Regions from separate parts of the Peribacillus sp. B2I2 genome, predicted to be linked through region 1. Evidence: a T-box and tRNA genes for the amino acid it is inferred to sense, from the RefSeq annotation. Region 1 holds a T-box; the other holds one or more tRNA genes.
The links. A T-box is a leader RNA that pairs with one kind of tRNA and senses whether it is charged. The one in region 1 lies ahead of leuS (leucine--tRNA ligase), so its partner is inferred to be a tRNA-Leu.
Positions count from the first base shown of each region.

Region 1 (8,920 bases):
GACTGCCGTACTGCTTGCTCCATTTTCATTAAGATCCTCAATAAGGGGCTTAATGACGACTAAATGATTATAGACGGCTTCCCTTGCCGTTTTATTACCAGCCAGATGAAGTGCCAGGAATGGAGAAGCCTTATAGTATAAAGAGGACATGGTGCGTCCCTCAGATGATTTCGTGAGAACTTCATCTCTAAACACGCGGAGTGTTTTCAACATGGATTCTCCCGTTTTCTTATCGTTTACACTCAATTCAACCGGGCATGATTCGAGATTTTCCCCTTCGTCCCCGGCAGATGGTGGCAATGTCACTGAATGGGCATTGATGGAGTATTCAGCTACATTTTCCGCATCCGGTAGAGGATTTCCTTCATCATCCGTATCGCCGAAATATTCAACTTTAACATAATATGTGCCGTCCCAAGCATATGGGAAATCGACTACAGCTTTTTCATCAGGATAAGAAGAGACAAAATAATTGCTCTCATCTTTTTCTGCTTTTTCTTTATCTTGATATACGGAAATATTCAAGATTTTATCCGAATTGACTTCGAACTCAATATGGGAGAATTTTTGTATTTCTTCTTGTGTGGGACTGATTTGATACCATTGAACACCCGGTTTTTCAAACTTCCCGTCCAAAGTGTCCCCATTTTTAATCGTATTTACATTTTCAATAGGTGTTACAGCTGCAGCTTGAGAATTTTGTGGAACCAAGCTGAAAATCAGTGCAAAAATAAGCACAAACACCGTAATTCGACTCACATTCTTAAATTTCACAGTTTCGCCTCCAATATTTGGTTATAAAATAACAGTACTATACCAAACTATCACACTGTATAATTTTATCAACCAATTTTTTCCCTTTTTTATGAGAAATGCTTGATATAATTGGACAGCGAGCAGAAAAATGATTCTCCTGTACCAATTAAGCAAGATATTTGAGCTCCGATCGACACCTTATAAGGATTGTTGATGCCAAAATTTGATAGATTCATCGCTAATGGACTTAAATCGGTGAAAATCCTAACATGACCTAATTCCTAAGTTCCGCCAATGCCCGCGAAAAAAAAAGCTGTCCCAGCATTAAAACATGCGGAACAGCTCTCATTTGATTTCGTTAGTTTGCGACGATATTGACTAATTTACCTGGTACAGCAATGACTTTACGGATGGTTTTCCCATCGATTTGTTCTTTGATGGAATCATCACCCATCGCAATTTCTTCCAACTTTTCTTTCGTAGTGTCAGTCGGCACCATTAATTTCGTTTTGACTTTTCCGTTGATTTGGATGACGATTTCGACTTCGTTATCCACTAACTTCGCTTCGTCGAACGCCGGCCATGTTCCGTATGTGATGCTCTCGGAATGGCCTAATTTAGACCAAAGCTCTTCGGCGATATGCGGTGCAACCGGTGCAAGCAATTTGACGAAACCTTCGATATATACTTTAGGAAGCGAATCGGCTTTATAAGCATCATTGATGAAAACCATCAATTGTGAAATCGCCGTATTGAATTTCAATTCTTCATAATTCTCGGTCACTTTTTTAACCGTTTGATGATAGACTTTTTCAAGCTTGCCCGTGTCATCCGTTTCGGTCATCTTATCTGTGATCGAACCGTCTTCGTTGACTAATAAACGCCAAATGCGGTCAAGGAATCTGCGGGAACCGTCCAATCCGTTTGTAGACCAGGCAATCGAAGCATCCAATGGTCCCATGAACATTTCGTACATGCGAAGTGTATCTGCACCATGGCTTTCAACGATATCATCCGGGTTCACGACATTCCCTTTTGATTTACTCATTTTTTCATTATTCTCGCCAAGGATCATCCCTTGGTTAAATAGGTTTTGGAAAGGTTCCTTCGTTGGCACAACACCGATATCGTATAGGAATTTATGCCAGAAACGAGCGTAAAGCAAGTGAAGCACCGCATGCTCAGCGCCGCCAATATAAATGTCGACCGGCATCCATTCTTTTAATTTTTCAGGATCTGCGAGTGCTTCCTTGTTGTCCGGATCGATATAACGAAGGAAGTACCAGCTGCTGCCTGCCCATTGTGGCATCGTATTTGTCTCACGGCGCCCTTTTCGTCCGTTTTCATCCGTTACGTTCACCCATTCCGTAATGTTCGCAAGTGGTGATTCGCCCGTACCCGAAGGCTTGATGTCCGTAGCTTTCGGTAAAATCAATGGAAGTTCTTCTTCCTTCACTGCAGACATCGTGCCGTCTTCCCAATGAATGATTGGAATCGGTTCACCCCAGTAACGCTGACGGCTGAATAACCAGTCGCGAAGACGGTATGTTATTTTCTTCGTACCGATTTCTTTTTCTTCCAGCCATTTGATCATGGTTGAAATGCCTTCTTCTTTATTCAATCCATCAAGGAATTCCGAATTCACATGAAGGCCATCGCCTGTATATGCTTCACTTGTCACATCTCCGCCAGCTACGACTTCCTTGATCGGCAAGTTGAACTTGACTGCAAATTCATAATCCCGCTCATCATGCGCAGGAACGGCCATGATCGCACCTGTTCCGTAGCTGATCAACACGTAATCAGCAATCCAGATCGGCATTTTTTCGCCGTTTACCGGGTTAATGGCATATGCCCCCGTGAACACGCCTGATTTATCCTTAGCCAAGTCTGTTCTTTCCAAATCGCTTTTATGTTTCACTTCATCTAAATATGCGTCGACTGCCGACCTTTGATCAGCTGTCGTAATTTTATCGACAAAGTGATGTTCAGGTGCCAATACGGCATATGTTGCACCGAATAACGTATCCGGACGGGTCGTGAATACCGTGAATGTATCTTCAAAGCCATCGATATTGAATGTAACCTCCGCTCCCTCGGAACGTCCAATCCAGTTACGTTGCATATCCTTGATGTTTTCAGGCCAATCCACATCATTCAAATCGTCGATTAAGCGGTCCGCATAAGCCGTGATTCGAAGCATCCATTGTTTCATCGGGCGGCGCTCAACCGGATGGCCTCCACGCTCACTTTTTCCATCGATGACTTCTTCGTTCGCCAATACCGTGCCAAGAGCCGGACACCAGTTAACGGCCACTTCATCAATATATGCAAGGCCCTTTTCATATAATTTCAAGAAGATCCATTGCGTCCATTTGTAATAGTCGGGATCTGTCGTGTTTATTTCGCGATCCCAATCATAAGAAAAACCAAGGGCTTTGATTTGGCGGCGGAACGTGTTGATATTGTGCTCCGTGAATTCAGCTGGATCATTTCCCGTATCGATCGCATATTGCTCTGCCGGAAGTCCAAATGCATCCCAGCCGATCGGGTGTAAAACATTATACCCCTGCGCCCGTTTCATACGTGCTAAAATATCGCTTGCCGTATAACCTTCCGGGTGCCCCACATGAAGACCTGCGCCTGAAGGGTATGGGAACATATCCAGCGCGTAGAATTTACGTTTGCCGCTTTCTTCACCCGTTTTGAATGTCTTATTGCCTTCCCAATACTGCTGCCATTTCGTTTCTATGCTTCTATGGTCAAAACTCATATGATTTCCTCCTAATTTCCGTATAAAAAACAATAAAAAACCCCTCATCCCAAAATAGGGACGAGAGGATTATGTATATCTTCCCGCGGTACCACCCACATTGGCGATAGCTAAAATCCGCCCAGCTTAAAACATCCGTAACATGGATTAAAACGCCAGGCATTACTTTTTACCTTCACACCCGGAACTCCAAGGGGAGTTCACGACCCTCCCAGGTTGACTTGCACCACCCGTCAACTCTCTTTACTGGAATCAAATCGCTACTGTTCCTCATCATAGTCTTTATGAGAATATTTGATTATATTAATTCTAGTCAATTTCACCGATAATTGCAATAGCCGTACATAAACATTATCGACAGGTTTTTCATTATATATGCGAATTCAAGGAAAATCGTGCAAAAAAAGGGAGCTATGCATCCATAGCTCCCTTGCTTCCCTTTAATGCCGCAGTAAAATCATTTCATTTTTCAATTCATTCATCTGCTGCCGCATCCGCGAAAGCATATCCCGTTGTTGGGCATTCGAACTGGCATACAATCGTTCCATATCCGTCAAAGCCTCTTCGATATACTTTTGCGAATTTTGAAATTGTTCATCATCATAATGCTCCTGCCGTGAGGCCTCGTTAAATTCAAACTCTGCAAAATGGAGAGCTCCTTCACATTGCTCTAAAAAATGATCGACGGATTGTCTGGTTGCCATTACAAACCCTCTCCTTCGCGTCTCATGTGGATGATTCGGAATCATCTTGTTTAGTTTGAGCAAATAACGAGTGGATTATCATTTTTTTTGAGGAATCAACCTTTATCCCAAAACTTCTCCCCGTGATGGGAAATGAACTGCTCGATCCACTCGGCAAAGCCCATATGGAGTTTCTCGCCTTCTTCAAAATCATCAATATGGCCTTTTACCATTAAATAATCCTTATCACCTTTAGCGACGGCTTCCCCATCTATCACGATATTATCTTGATAAATGCATGCCACTTTATAGCATCCTTCGTATGAATTTTCATATGTGTAATTAACAATATCATCCAGGCTGTATAAATCATTTTCCCCGCCAGATTCCACATTATCGAATAGACGGCATCCATTCGTTATTTTTAAAAACTCTTTATAATCATCGGGCAGAAGCAATCCGGTTTTCTTTTCAAAGGAATGAATTTGTTCATCCGAAGCAGGTGAATTGAAGGTGCAAGTGGCTTTGTATATGAACCCATCTTCATTTACTTCGATCACCTGATTATTTTCGGCTAATTTCTTTTTCATTTGATTAATCGCTTCTTCAACTTGACCGGTCATGTCCATCAGCTCCCGATTGGATATAGTCATTCATTAGATATACTGAAAATAGCAGCTAAATTTTAACCTTCAAGTATACAGTATACGCTTATTTTTCAAAAAAAGACCTAGCTGCCAGAATGTTGTATAATATATGTTGCGCTTTATTTTTAATTAGGAGGTTGCTGATTTGAATCAAGCAAACCCGTTTATATATGCAACGGATAACAAACGATATCATACATGGAATTACCACTTGAGAAATCATTTTGGACATAAGGTTTTTAAAGTTGCCCTGGATGGCGGTTTTGACTGCCCGAACCGTGATGGCACCGTCGCACATGGAGGCTGTACCTTCTGCAGTGCCTCAGGCTCGGGTGACTTTGCGGGCAGCAGGGTTGAACCGTTAGAAGTCCAATTTAAGAAAATCAGCGAACGGATGCATCATAAATGGAAAGACGGAAAATATATGGCCTATTTCCAAGCGTTCACGAATACCCATGCACCCGTGGCAGAGCTTCGCGAGAAATATGAAAGTGTATTGACCCAGGAAGGTGTCGTCGGACTCTCCATCGCGACACGCCCGGATTGCCTCCCAGATGATGTAGTCGAGTATTTAGCGGAATTGAACGAGCGCACTTACCTATGGGTGGAACTCGGTCTCCAGACGGTTCATGAAAAGACCGCGACGATGATCAACCGTGCCCATGACTTCAATTGCTACAAAGAGGGTGTCGATAAACTGCGTAAACACGGCATCCGCGTATGCTCCCATATCATCAATGGTCTTCCTCAGGAAGATTACGAAATGATGATAGAAACAGCCCGGGAAGTCGCCAAACTCGATGTGCAGGGCATAAAGATCCATTTACTTCATCTATTAAAAGGGACACCAATGGTCAAACAATATGAAAAAGGCCTACTTGAGTTTCTCGACCGTGACGATTATGTCAGCCTGGTATGTGACCAGTTGGAAATTATCCCTCCAGAAATGATCGTTCACCGCATTACGGGTGACGGTCCGATCGATTTGATGATCGGACCAATGTGGAGCGTCAATAAATGGGATGTCTTGAATGCCATTGACGCCGAATTGAAACGCCGCAACAGCTGGCAGGGGAAAAATCATCAGACGGAGGTACAAACATGAAGCTTGATCGAATTTTGCCATTCGCCAGGATTCTGCTTGAAAAGGCGGTTCAGCCTGGAGATATAAGCATTGATGGCACGATGGGCAACGGTTTTGATACGGTCTTTCTTGCAGGACTTACAGGTGAAAACGGACATGTCTATAGTTTTGACATTCAGAAAGAAGCCCTCCAAACCACAGCGGCGAAACTGAAGGCCGAGAATTTACAAGCGCACTGCACCCTCATTCACGATGGGCATGAACAATTGAGCAAATACATCAGGCAAGAACATTCCGGAAAGATCACAGGTGCCATATTCAACCTAGGCTACCTTCCTGGCGGAGACAAATCAATCATCACCCAAGCAGATACGACGATATCGGCCATTGAACAGCTGTTCGAGATGCTGGCACCAGAAGGCATCATCATCCTCGTCATTTATCATGGACATCCAGGGGGATCTGAAGAACGGGATGCATTGATGGATTATGTACGGGACTTTCCTCAACAGAAAGCACATATCCTAAAATACGGTTTCATCAACCAAGCCAACAATCCGCCATTCATCGTGGCGATTGAAAAGAGATGATCACGCATGACACCGTTCTTTAGTAACGGTGTTTTTGCATTAGACATTCGTTTAAGCCTCCACTCGAAGGGTGCATGGAACAAAATAAGAAAACGACGCGTTTAGACCTATTCGCCAATATCCTCCACATTATAAAAAGATACTTGTTATGTATTCCGTGCACCGGTCATCAAGACGAACGAATTGCTTACAAACACAGGTTAATCCAAATAAAAAAAGCTGCCAAAGGTCTCACTTCGGCAGCTTTTTCATTATATCCCGCAGTATGTACCGATCAAACGACATACCCTAATATCTTTAAACGATTTTCAACAAAACTCAGTGCATATTGAAATACATCATCACGCTCTGGCTCGTTGAAGATTTCATGATAAAGCTTCGGCCATTCCTTATATTGCTTTTCACTGGCCAAGTTATAATTAAACCACTCACGAACCGCCTTCTTATTCACGATTTTGTCATCTCCGCCCTGCATGACCAAAAGCGGTACATCCTGAATTTCGGGAATCTCTTCAAAAGCATCCTTCATAGCCTGTGCAAGCTCGCGATACCAACGAATCGAAACTTTTGTGATATATAGGGTATCGTTTCTATCGGATTCACGAACTTCAGAACTTCTCGTTGCCATTTCAGGTGTCAATCCGGAATCTACCCTGAACTTAGGCATCACGATGTTCAAACCATGAGAGAGGGCTGTCATGAGCTTCGGCGGCTTCGTCATGAGGCCTAAGCATGGTGAAGATAGAATCACCCCTGCAATGTCCCATTCCTCTTCCTGAAGAAGGCGTATCGAGATCAAACCGCCCATGCTGTGACCAAGTAAAAACACCGGCAGCGAATATTCGTAGGCATCTTCTATCCAGCTTTTCACTTCATCTAAATATTCATCAAAGGAATCGATATGTCCCCGGTAGGCGCGTGTTGTCATTCCCTGCCCAGGAAGGTCGCCCATGACCACATGGTATCCGGCTGAAAGCCACATTTGTGTAACCCACTTATAACGGCCGTGATGCTCCATAGCCCCATGAATGATGACAATGACGCCTTTTGCGTCTCCTTCTGTCTCCCATTTCCACATTCGAAATCCCCCTTTCACTTTTCACTTGTTGTATACGATCCATGATAGTTAAAATAATATATATAAATTATAACCATATTCGTGATTTTCGACAAAAAAGAAATCTAACAAGTTGTACATTGGTATTATAAATAGCCAAGTGTATTTGCATACGGTATATTAAAATAATACATAAAAACATTAACTTCGGAAAGGAAATGATTGAAAATGATTATTTATCCGTTTAAAGGCAAAGAACCTGAAATTGCTGAAAGCGCTTATATTGCTGAAAATGCTGTCGTCACAGGTGATGTGAAAATTGGTGACAAATCATCAATTTGGTTCAATTCCGTCATTCGCGGTGATGTATCCCCAACCATCATAGGGAAAAAAGTCAGTATACAGGATAATAGCGTCCTGCACCAAAGCCCAAATAATCCATTGATCATCGAGGATGAAGTGACCATCGGCCATCAGGTCATTTTACATAGCTGCAAAATCCGTAAAGGAGCTTTGATCGGCATGGGATCGATTGTGCTTGATGCAGCGGAAATCGGCGAAGGGGCATTTATCGGTGCCGGCAGTCTCGTTCCCCAAGGTAAAGTCATTCCACCGAACATGTTGGCATTCGGACGCCCAGCTAAAGTCATTCGCGAAATCAACGAAGAAGATCGCCAGGATATGGAACGAATCGTACGCGAATATGCCGAAAAAGGACAATACTATAAAACGGCAGAACGAATAAAATAAACTAACGAGTATTTGCTCCTAACTCACGAGTAAATGCACATAACTCACGAGTATTTGCTCCAATTTCACGAGTATTTGCTCTAATTCGCGAGTAAATACTCCTAACTCACGAGTAAACGTATATAACTGGCGAGTATTTGCTCCCATTTCACGAGTAAATGCTCCTAACTCACGAGTATTTGCTAAATTCGCGAGTATATGCTCCAATCCACGAGTAAACGCACATAACTGGCGTGCATTTGCTCCCATTTCACGAGTATTTGCTCCAATTCACGAGTATTTGCTCCTAACTCACGAGTAAAAGCACATAACTCACGAGTATTTGCTCCAATTTCACGAGTAAATGCTCCTAACTCACGAGTATTTGCTCCTAACTCACGAGTAAACGTTCCTAACTCGCGAGTATTTGCTCCAATTCACGAGTAAACATTCCTAACTCGCGAGTATTTGCTCCTAATTCACGAGTATACGACCATAACTCGCGAGTAATTGCTCCAATTCACGAGTAAACGCACATAACACGCGAGTATTTGCTCCAATCCACGAGTAAACGCACATAACACGCGAGTATTTGCTCCAA
Region 1 covers NZ_JBGCCB010000001.1:4,900,904-4,909,823, forward strand. The annotation lists gene ABIE66_RS24340 (S8 family peptidase) at 1-774, opposite strand, end outside; gene leuS (leucine--tRNA ligase) at 1,115-3,529, opposite strand; T-box leader at 3,583-3,815, opposite strand; gene ABIE66_RS24350 (DUF2524 family protein) at 3,970-4,233, opposite strand; gene ABIE66_RS24355 (SMI1/KNR4 family protein) at 4,329-4,835, opposite strand; gene mnmL (tRNA modification radical SAM protein MnmL/YtqA) at 5,005-5,964, shown strand; gene mnmM (tRNA 5-(aminomethyl)-2-thiouridylate-methyltransferase MnmM) at 5,961-6,533, shown strand; gene ABIE66_RS24370 (alpha/beta hydrolase) at 6,808-7,611, opposite strand; gene ABIE66_RS24375 (gamma carbonic anhydrase) at 7,822-8,340, shown strand; gene ABIE66_RS24380 (hypothetical protein) at 8,359-8,589, opposite strand; gene ABIE66_RS24385 (hypothetical protein) at 8,794-8,920, opposite strand, start outside.

Region 2 (8,920 bases), 4.8 Mb from region 1:
TCCAATACTCTCATCTTGAGGCTAGCCCTAAAGCTATTTCGGAGAGAACCAGCTATCTCCAGGTTCGATTGGAATTTCTCCGCTACCCACACCTCATCCCCGCACTTTTCAACGTGCGTGGGTTCGGGCCTCCATTCAGTGTTACCTGAACTTCACCCTGGACATGGGTAGATCACCTGGTTTCGGGTCTACGACCTCATACTCATTCGCCCTATTCAGACTCGCTTTCGCTGCGGCTCCGTCTTATCAACTTAACCTCGCATGAAATCGTAACTCGCCGGTTCATTCTACAAAAGGCACGCCATTACCCATTAACGGGCTTTGACTACTTGTAGGCACACGGTTTCAGGATCTATTTCACTCCCCTTCCGGGGTGCTTTTCACCTTTCCCTCACGGTACTGGTTCACTATCGGTCACTAGGGAGTATTTAGCCTTGGGAGATGGTCCTCCCTGCTTCCGACGGGATTTCTCGTGTCCCGCCGTACTCAGGATCCACTCAGGAGGGAACGAAGTTTCAACTACAGGGTTTTTACCTTCTTTGACGGACCTTTCCAGGTCACTTCATTTACCCCGTTCCTTTGTAACTCCATGTTGAGTGTCCTACAACCCCAAGAGGCAAGCCTCTTGGTTTGGGCTAATTCCGTTTCGCTCGCCGCTACTCAGGAAATCGCATTTGCTTTCTCTTCCTCCGGGTACTTAGATGTTTCAGTTCCCCGGGTCTGCCTTCAGTACCCTATGTATTCAGGTAAAGATACTGTTCCATTACGAACAGTGGGTTTCCCCATTCGGAAATCTCCGGATCAAAGCTTACTTACAGCTCCCCGAAGCATATCGGTGTTAGTCCCGTCCTTCATCGGCTCCTAGTGCCAAGGCATCCACCGTGCGCCCTTTCTAACTTAACCGTTAAAAAGATCTTACAGATGCTTTGAAAAAAATTAATTGCCTTCTATCTATTATCTAGTTTTCAAGGAACAAAGCAGAAAGAATCCATCACATCGTGATGTTTTTCTTCCCTATCTGAATGAATTACTCATTCAAAACTGAACAAAACAAAAGCGCTCTCGTAATTATCCTTAGAAAGGAGGTGATCCAGCCGCACCTTCCGATACGGCTACCTTGTTACGACTTCACCCCAATCATCTGTCCCACCTTAGGCGGCTGGCTCCATAAAGGTTACCTCACCGACTTCGGGTGTTACAAACTCTCGTGGTGTGACGGGCGGTGTGTACAAGGCCCGGGAACGTATTCACCGCGGCATGCTGATCCGCGATTACTAGCGATTCCGGCTTCATGTAGGCGAGTTGCAGCCTACAATCCGAACTGAGAATGGCTTTATGGGATTCGCTTACCTTCGCAGGTTTGCAGCCCTTTGTACCATCCATTGTAGCACGTGTGTAGCCCAGGTCATAAGGGGCATGATGATTTTGACGTCATCCCCACCTTCCTCCGGTTTGTCACCGGCAGTCACCTTAGAGTGCCCAACTGAATGCTGGCAACTAAGATCAAGGGTTGCGCTCGTTGCGGGACTTAACCCAACATCTCACGACACGAGCTGACGACAACCATGCACCACCTGTCACTCTGTCCCCCGAAGGGGAAAGCCCTATCTCTAGGGTTGTCAGAGGATGTCAAGACCTGGTAAGGTTCTTCGCGTTGCTTCGAATTAAACCACATGCTCCACCGCTTGTGCGGGCCCCCGTCAATTCCTTTGAGTTTCAGCCTTGCGGCCGTACTCCCCAGGCGGAGTGCTTAATGCGTTAGCTGCAGCACTAAAGGGCGGAAACCCTCTAACACTTAGCACTCATCGTTTACGGCGTGGACTACCAGGGTATCTAATCCTGTTTGCTCCCCACGCTTTCGCGCCTCAGTGTCAGTTACAGACCAGAAAGTCGCCTTCGCCACTGGTGTTCCTCCAAATCTCTACGCATTTCACCGCTACACTTGGAATTCCACTTTCCTCTTCTGCACTCAAGTTCCCCAGTTTCCAATGACCCTCCACGGTTGAGCCGTGGGCTTTCACATCAGACTTAAAGAACCACCTGCGCGCGCTTTACGCCCAATAATTCCGGACAACGCTTGCCACCTACGTATTACCGCGGCTGCTGGCACGTAGTTAGCCGTGGCTTTCTGGTTAGGTACCGTCAAGGTACCAGCAGTTACTCTGGTACTTGTTCTTCCCTAACAACAGAACTTTACGACCCGAAGGCCTTCTTCGTTCACGCGGCGTTGCTCCGTCAGACTTTCGTCCATTGCGGAAGATTCCCTACTGCTGCCTCCCGTAGGAGTCTGGGCCGTGTCTCAGTCCCAGTGTGGCCGATCACCCTCTCAGGTCGGCTACGCATCGTCGCCTTGGTGAGCCATTACCTCACCAACTAGCTAATGCGCCGCGGGCCCATCTATAAGTGACAGCGTAAACCGTCTTTCCATCTTCTCTCATGCGAGAAAAGAACGTATCCGGTATTAGCTCCGGTTTCCCGAAGTTATCCCAGTCTTATAGGCAGGTTGCCCACGTGTTACTCACCCGTCCGCCGCTAATCTCAGGGAGCAAGCTCCCATCGATTCGCTCGACTTGCATGTATTAGGCACGCCGCCAGCGTTCGTCCTGAGCCAGGATCAAACTCTCCGAAGAAATGTTTGACTTGCTCATTTTGCTTTTTTAATAGTGTGTGCTCACTTAAAAATTTAACGTTGGCGCTTTGTTTTGTTCAGTTTTCAAAGAGCAATTTGATCCTTTTAAAGAATCAACTTTCTAATCATATCAAAGCCATTTGGGCTTGTCAAGTTTTTTTTGGTGGAGCCTAGCGGGATCGAACCGCTGACCTCCTGCGTGCAAGGCAGGCGCTCTCCCAGCTGAGCTAAGGCCCCAAAAAAATCATGGTCGGGAAGACAGGATTCGAACCTGCGACCCCTTGGTCCCAAACCAAGTGCTCTACCAAGCTGAGCTACTTCCCGAAAAAAATATGGTGCGCCCGGCGGGAGTCGAACCTACAACCTTCTGATTCGTAGTCAGATGCTCTATCCAATTGAGCTACGGGCGCATATTAAGATGGTGCCGAGGACCGGAATCGAACCGGTACGGTAGTCACCTACCGCAGGATTTTAAGTCCTGTGCGTCTGCCAGTTCCGCCACCCCGGCATAAATAAATAGTGGAGCGGAAGACGGGATTCGAACCCGCGACCCCAACCTTGGCAAGGTTGTATTCTACCACTGAACTACTTCCGCAAACATGCGGGTGAAGGGACTTGAACCCCCACGCCTTGCGGCGCCAGATCCTAAGTCTGGTGCGTCTGCCAATTCCGCCACACCCGCATAATAAAATGGTGAGCCATGAAGGATTCGAACCTTCGACCCTCTGATTAAAAGTCAGATGCTCTACCAACTGAGCTAATGGCTCATATAAACTATTTATATATGCTATATTAAGCTTGTATGAAGATGGTGCCGGCAAGAGGACTTGAACCCCCAACCTACTGATTACAAGTCAGTTGCTCTACCAGTTGAGCTACACCGGCAGGTGTAAAATGGTGGAGGATGACGGGATCGAACCGCCGACCCTCTGCTTGTAAGGCAGATGCTCTCCCAGCTGAGCTAATCCTCCATATATAACTGCTTGGCGGCGTCCTACTCTCACAGGGGGAAACCCCCAACTACCATCGGCGCTGAAGAGCTTAACTGCCGTGTTCGGAATGGGAACGGGTGTGACCTCTTCGCTATCGCCACCAAACAATAAAGGAACGTTGTTCCTTCAAAACTAGATAATAAGAAGGTATTTCATTTTTTAAAAAGCGTTGGTTAAGTCCTCGATCTATTAGTATCAGTCAGCTCCACATGTCGCCACGCTTCCACCTCTGACCTATCAACCTGATCATCTTTCAGGGATCTTACTAGCTTGCGCCATGGGAAATCTCATCTTGAGGGGGGCTTCATGCTTAGATGCTTTCAGCACTTATCCCGTCCGCACGTAGCTACCCAGCTATGCCTTTGGCAAGACAACTGGTACACCAGCGGTGCGTCCATCCCGGTCCTCTCGTACTAAGGACAGCTCCTCTCAAATTTCCTGCGCCCGCGACGGATAGGGACCGAACTGTCTCACGACGTTCTGAACCCAGCTCGCGTACCGCTTTAATGGGCGAACAGCCCAACCCTTGGGACCGACTACAGCCCCAGGATGCGATGAGCCGACATCGAGGTGCCAAACCTCCCCGTCGATGTGGACTCTTGGGGGAGATAAGCCTGTTATCCCCGGGGTAGCTTTTATCCGTTGAGCGATGGCCCTTCCATGCGGAACCACCGGATCACTAAGCCCGACTTTCGTCCCTGCTCGACTTGTAGGTCTCGCAGTCAAGCTCCCTTGTGCCTTTACACTCTACGAATGATTTCCAACCATTCTGAGGGAACCTTTGGGCGCCTCCGTTACTCTTTAGGAGGCGACCGCCCCAGTCAAACTGCCCACCTGACACTGTCTCCCACCCCGATAAGGGGCGCGGGTTAGAATTTCAATACAGCCAGGGTAGTATCCCACCAACGCCTCCACCGAAGCTAGCGCTCCGGCTTCTCAGGCTCCTACCTATCCTGTACAAGCTGTACCAAAATTCAATATCAGGCTGCAGTAAAGCTCCACGGGGTCTTTCCGTCCTGTCGCGGGTAACCTGCATCTTCACAGGTACTATAATTTCACCGAGTCTCTCGTTGAGACAGTGCCCAGATCGTTACACCTTTCGTGCGGGTCGGAACTTACCCGACAAGGAATTTCGCTACCTTAGGACCGTTATAGTTACGGCCGCCGTTTACTGGGGCTTCGGTTCAAAGCTTCGCTTGCGCTAACCTCTCCCCTTAACCTTCCAGCACCGGGCAGGTGTCAGCCCCTATACTTCGCCTTGCGGCTTCGCAGAGACCTGTGTTTTTGCTAAACAGTCGCCTGGGCCTATTCACTGCGGCTTTTCCGGGCTATTCACCCTAAAAAGCACCCCTTCTCCCGAAGTTACGGGGTCATTTTGCCGAGTTCCTTAACGAGAGTTCTCTCGCACACCTTAGGATTCTCTCCTCGCCTACCTGTGTCGGTTTGCGGTACGGGCACCTTACATCTCACTAGAGGCTTTTCTTGGCAGCGTGGAATCAGGAACTTCGGTACTATATTTCCCTCGCCATCACAGCTCCGCCTTAATGGAAACGGGATTTGCCTCGTTTCCGGCCTAACTGCTTGGACGCGCATATCCAACAGCGCGCTTACCCTATCCTTCTGCGTCCCCCCATCGTTCAAACGATGTATAGGTGGTACAGGAATATCAACCTGTTGTCCATCGCCTACGCCTTTCGGCCTCGGCTTAGGTCCCGACTAACCCTGAGCGGACGAGCCTTCCTCAGGAAACCTTAGGCATTCGGTGGAAGGGATTCTCACCCTTCTTTCGCTACTCATACCGGCATTCTCACTTCTAAGCGCTCCACCAGTCCTTCCGGTCTGACTTCAACGCCCTTAGAACGCTCTCCTACCATCGACACCTAATGGTGTCAATCCACAGCTTCGGTGATACGTTTAGCCCCGGTACATTTTCGGCGCGGAGTCACTCGACCAGTGAGCTATTACGCACTCTTTAAATGGTGGCTGCTTCTGAGCCAACATCCTGGTTGTCTAAGCAACTCCACATCCTTTTCCACTTAACGTATACTTTGGGACCTTAGCTGGTGGTCTGGGCTGTTTCCCTTTCGACTACGGATCTTATCACTCGCAGTCTGACTCCCAAGAATAAGTATTTGGCATTCGGAGTTTGACTGAATTCGGTAACCCGTTGGGGGCCCCTAGTCCAATCAGTGCTCTACCTCCAATACTCTCATCTTGAGGCTAGCCCTAAAGCTATTTCGGAGAGAACCAGCTATCTCCAGGTTCGATTGGAATTTCTCCGCTACCCACACCTCATCCCCGCACTTTTCAACGTGCGTGGGTTCGGGCCTCCATTCAGTGTTACCTGAACTTCACCCTGGACATGGGTAGATCACCTGGTTTCGGGTCTACGACCTCATACTCATTCGCCCTATTCAGACTCGCTTTCGCTGCGGCTCCGTCTTATCAACTTAACCTCGCATGAAATCGTAACTCGCCGGTTCATTCTACAAAAGGCACGCCATTACCCATTAACGGGCTTTGACTACTTGTAGGCACACGGTTTCAGGATCTATTTCACTCCCCTTCCGGGGTGCTTTTCACCTTTCCCTCACGGTACTGGTTCACTATCGGTCACTAGGGAGTATTTAGCCTTGGGAGATGGTCCTCCCTGCTTCCGACGGGATTTCTCGTGTCCCGCCGTACTCAGGATCCACTCAGGAGGGAACGAAGTTTCAACTACAGGGTTTTTACCTTCTTTGACGGACCTTTCCAGGTCACTTCATTTACCCCGTTCCTTTGTAACTCCATGTTGAGTGTCCTACAACCCCAAGAGGCAAGCCTCTTGGTTTGGGCTAATTCCGTTTCGCTCGCCGCTACTCAGGAAATCGCATTTGCTTTCTCTTCCTCCGGGTACTTAGATGTTTCAGTTCCCCGGGTCTGCCTTCAGTACCCTATGTATTCAGGTAAAGATACTGTTCCATTACGAACAGTGGGTTTCCCCATTCGGAAATCTCCGGATCAAAGCTTACTTACAGCTCCCCGAAGCATATCGGTGTTAGTCCCGTCCTTCATCGGCTCCTAGTGCCAAGGCATCCACCGTGCGCCCTTTCTAACTTAACCGTTAAAAAGATCTTACAGATGCTTTGAAAAAAATTAATTGCCTTCTATCTATTATCTAGTTTTCAAGGAACAAAGCAGAAAGAATCCATCACATCGTGATGTTTTTCTTCCCTATCTGAATGAATTACTCATTCAAAACTGAACAAAACAAAAGCGCTCTCGTAATTATCCTTAGAAAGGAGGTGATCCAGCCGCACCTTCCGATACGGCTACCTTGTTACGACTTCACCCCAATCATCTGTCCCACCTTAGGCGGCTGGCTCCATAAAGGTTACCTCACCGACTTCGGGTGTTACAAACTCTCGTGGTGTGACGGGCGGTGTGTACAAGGCCCGGGAACGTATTCACCGCGGCATGCTGATCCGCGATTACTAGCGATTCCGGCTTCATGTAGGCGAGTTGCAGCCTACAATCCGAACTGAGAATGGCTTTATGGGATTCGCTTACCTTCGCAGGTTTGCAGCCCTTTGTACCATCCATTGTAGCACGTGTGTAGCCCAGGTCATAAGGGGCATGATGATTTGACGTCATCCCCACCTTCCTCCGGTTTGTCACCGGCAGTCACCTTAGAGTGCCCAACTGAATGCTGGCAACTAAGATCAAGGGTTGCGCTCGTTGCGGGACTTAACCCAACATCTCACGACACGAGCTGACGACAACCATGCACCACCTGTCACTCTGTCCCCCGAAGGGGAAAGCCCTATCTCTAGGGTTGTCAGAGGATGTCAAGACCTGGTAAGGTTCTTCGCGTTGCTTCGAATTAAACCACATGCTCCACCGCTTGTGCGGGCCCCCGTCAATTCCTTTGAGTTTCAGCCTTGCGGCCGTACTCCCCAGGCGGAGTGCTTAATGCGTTAGCTGCAGCACTAAAGGGCGGAAACCCTCTAACACTTAGCACTCATCGTTTACGGCGTGGACTACCAGGGTATCTAATCCTGTTTGCTCCCCACGCTTTCGCGCCTCAGTGTCAGTTACAGACCAGAAAGTCGCCTTCGCCACTGGTGTTCCTCCAAATCTCTACGCATTTCACCGCTACACTTGGAATTCCACTTTCCTCTTCTGCACTCAAGTTCCCCAGTTTCCAATGACCCTCCACGGTTGAGCCGTGGGCTTTCACATCAGACTTAAAGAACCACCTGCGCGCGCTTTACGCCCAATAATTCCGGACAACGCTTGCCACCTACGTATTACCGCGGCTGCTGGCACGTAGTTAGCCGTGGCTTTCTGGTTAGGTACCGTCAAGGTACCAGCAGTTACTCTGGTACTTGTTCTTCCCTAACAACAGAACTTTACGACCCGAAGGCCTTCTTCGTTCACGCGGCGTTGCTCCGTCAGACTTTCGTCCATTGCGGAAGATTCCCTACTGCTGCCTCCCGTAGGAGTCTGGGCCGTGTCTCAGTCCCAGTGTGGCCGATCACCCTCTCAGGTCGGCTACGCATCGTCGCCTTGGTGAGCCATTACCTCACCAACTAGCTAATGCGCCGCGGGCCCATCTATAAGTGACAGCGTAAACCGTCTTTCCATCTTCTCTCATGCGAGAAAAGAACGTATCCGGTATTAGCTCCGGTTTCCCGAAGTTATCCCAGTCTTATAGGCAGGTTGCCCACGTGTTACTCACCCGTCCGCCGCTAATCTCAGGGAGCAAGCTCCCATCGATTCGCTCGACTTGCATGTATTAGGCACGCCGCCAGCGTTCGTCCTGAGCCAGGATCAAACTCTCCGAAGAAATGTTTGACTTGCTCATTTTGCTTTTTTAATAGTGTGTGCTCACTTAAAATTTAACGTTGGCGCTTTGTTTTGTTCAGTTTTCAAAGAGCAATATCTTTCGAAACAGCTTATTTATAATAACATTTTTCATTACTTTAAGTCAACAACTTTTTTAAAACTTTTTTAAAGTTTGTAATCCGTTTGCAACTCGTTCGTAACGACAGATATAAATATAACACCATTACGTTAACTGCGCAATACCTTTTATAAAGTTTTTTTGAGATAATGTTGTTTTTCTTTCAAACCCCAGAATCCAATCACTTAAAAGACATGAAATTATAATTAAAAAACAAAAACCGAATCGGACATACCAGGATCATGAGCTATACCCCATGAACCCAGCCATCCGAATTCGGCCCTGCAATCATTACTCATCTTGCATTATTAGCGATGTCTCATTAGCGGGAATAACAGGACGTCACGTATAGAA
Region 2 covers NZ_JBGCCB010000001.1:62,507-71,426, reverse strand. The annotation lists rRNA gene ABIE66_RS00400 (23S ribosomal RNA) at 1-903, opposite strand, end outside; rRNA gene ABIE66_RS00395 (16S ribosomal RNA) at 1,079-2,630, opposite strand; tRNA gene ABIE66_RS00390 (tRNA-Ala) at 2,791-2,866, opposite strand; tRNA gene ABIE66_RS00385 (tRNA-Pro) at 2,877-2,953, opposite strand; tRNA gene ABIE66_RS00380 (tRNA-Arg) at 2,963-3,039, opposite strand; tRNA gene ABIE66_RS00375 (tRNA-Leu) at 3,049-3,137, opposite strand; tRNA gene ABIE66_RS00370 (tRNA-Gly) at 3,150-3,224, opposite strand; tRNA gene ABIE66_RS00365 (tRNA-Leu) at 3,230-3,311, opposite strand; tRNA gene ABIE66_RS00360 (tRNA-Lys) at 3,321-3,396, opposite strand; tRNA gene ABIE66_RS00355 (tRNA-Thr) at 3,439-3,514, opposite strand; tRNA gene ABIE66_RS00350 (tRNA-Val) at 3,525-3,600, opposite strand; rRNA gene rrf (5S ribosomal RNA) at 3,611-3,726, opposite strand; rRNA gene ABIE66_RS00340 (23S ribosomal RNA) at 3,791-6,723, opposite strand; rRNA gene ABIE66_RS00335 (16S ribosomal RNA) at 6,899-8,449, opposite strand; gene lysS (lysine--tRNA ligase) at 8,875-8,920, opposite strand, start outside.
Region 2: it encodes a tRNA-Leu, which carries the amino acid that the T-box ahead of leuS (leucine--tRNA ligase) is inferred to sense. The anticodon was not compared.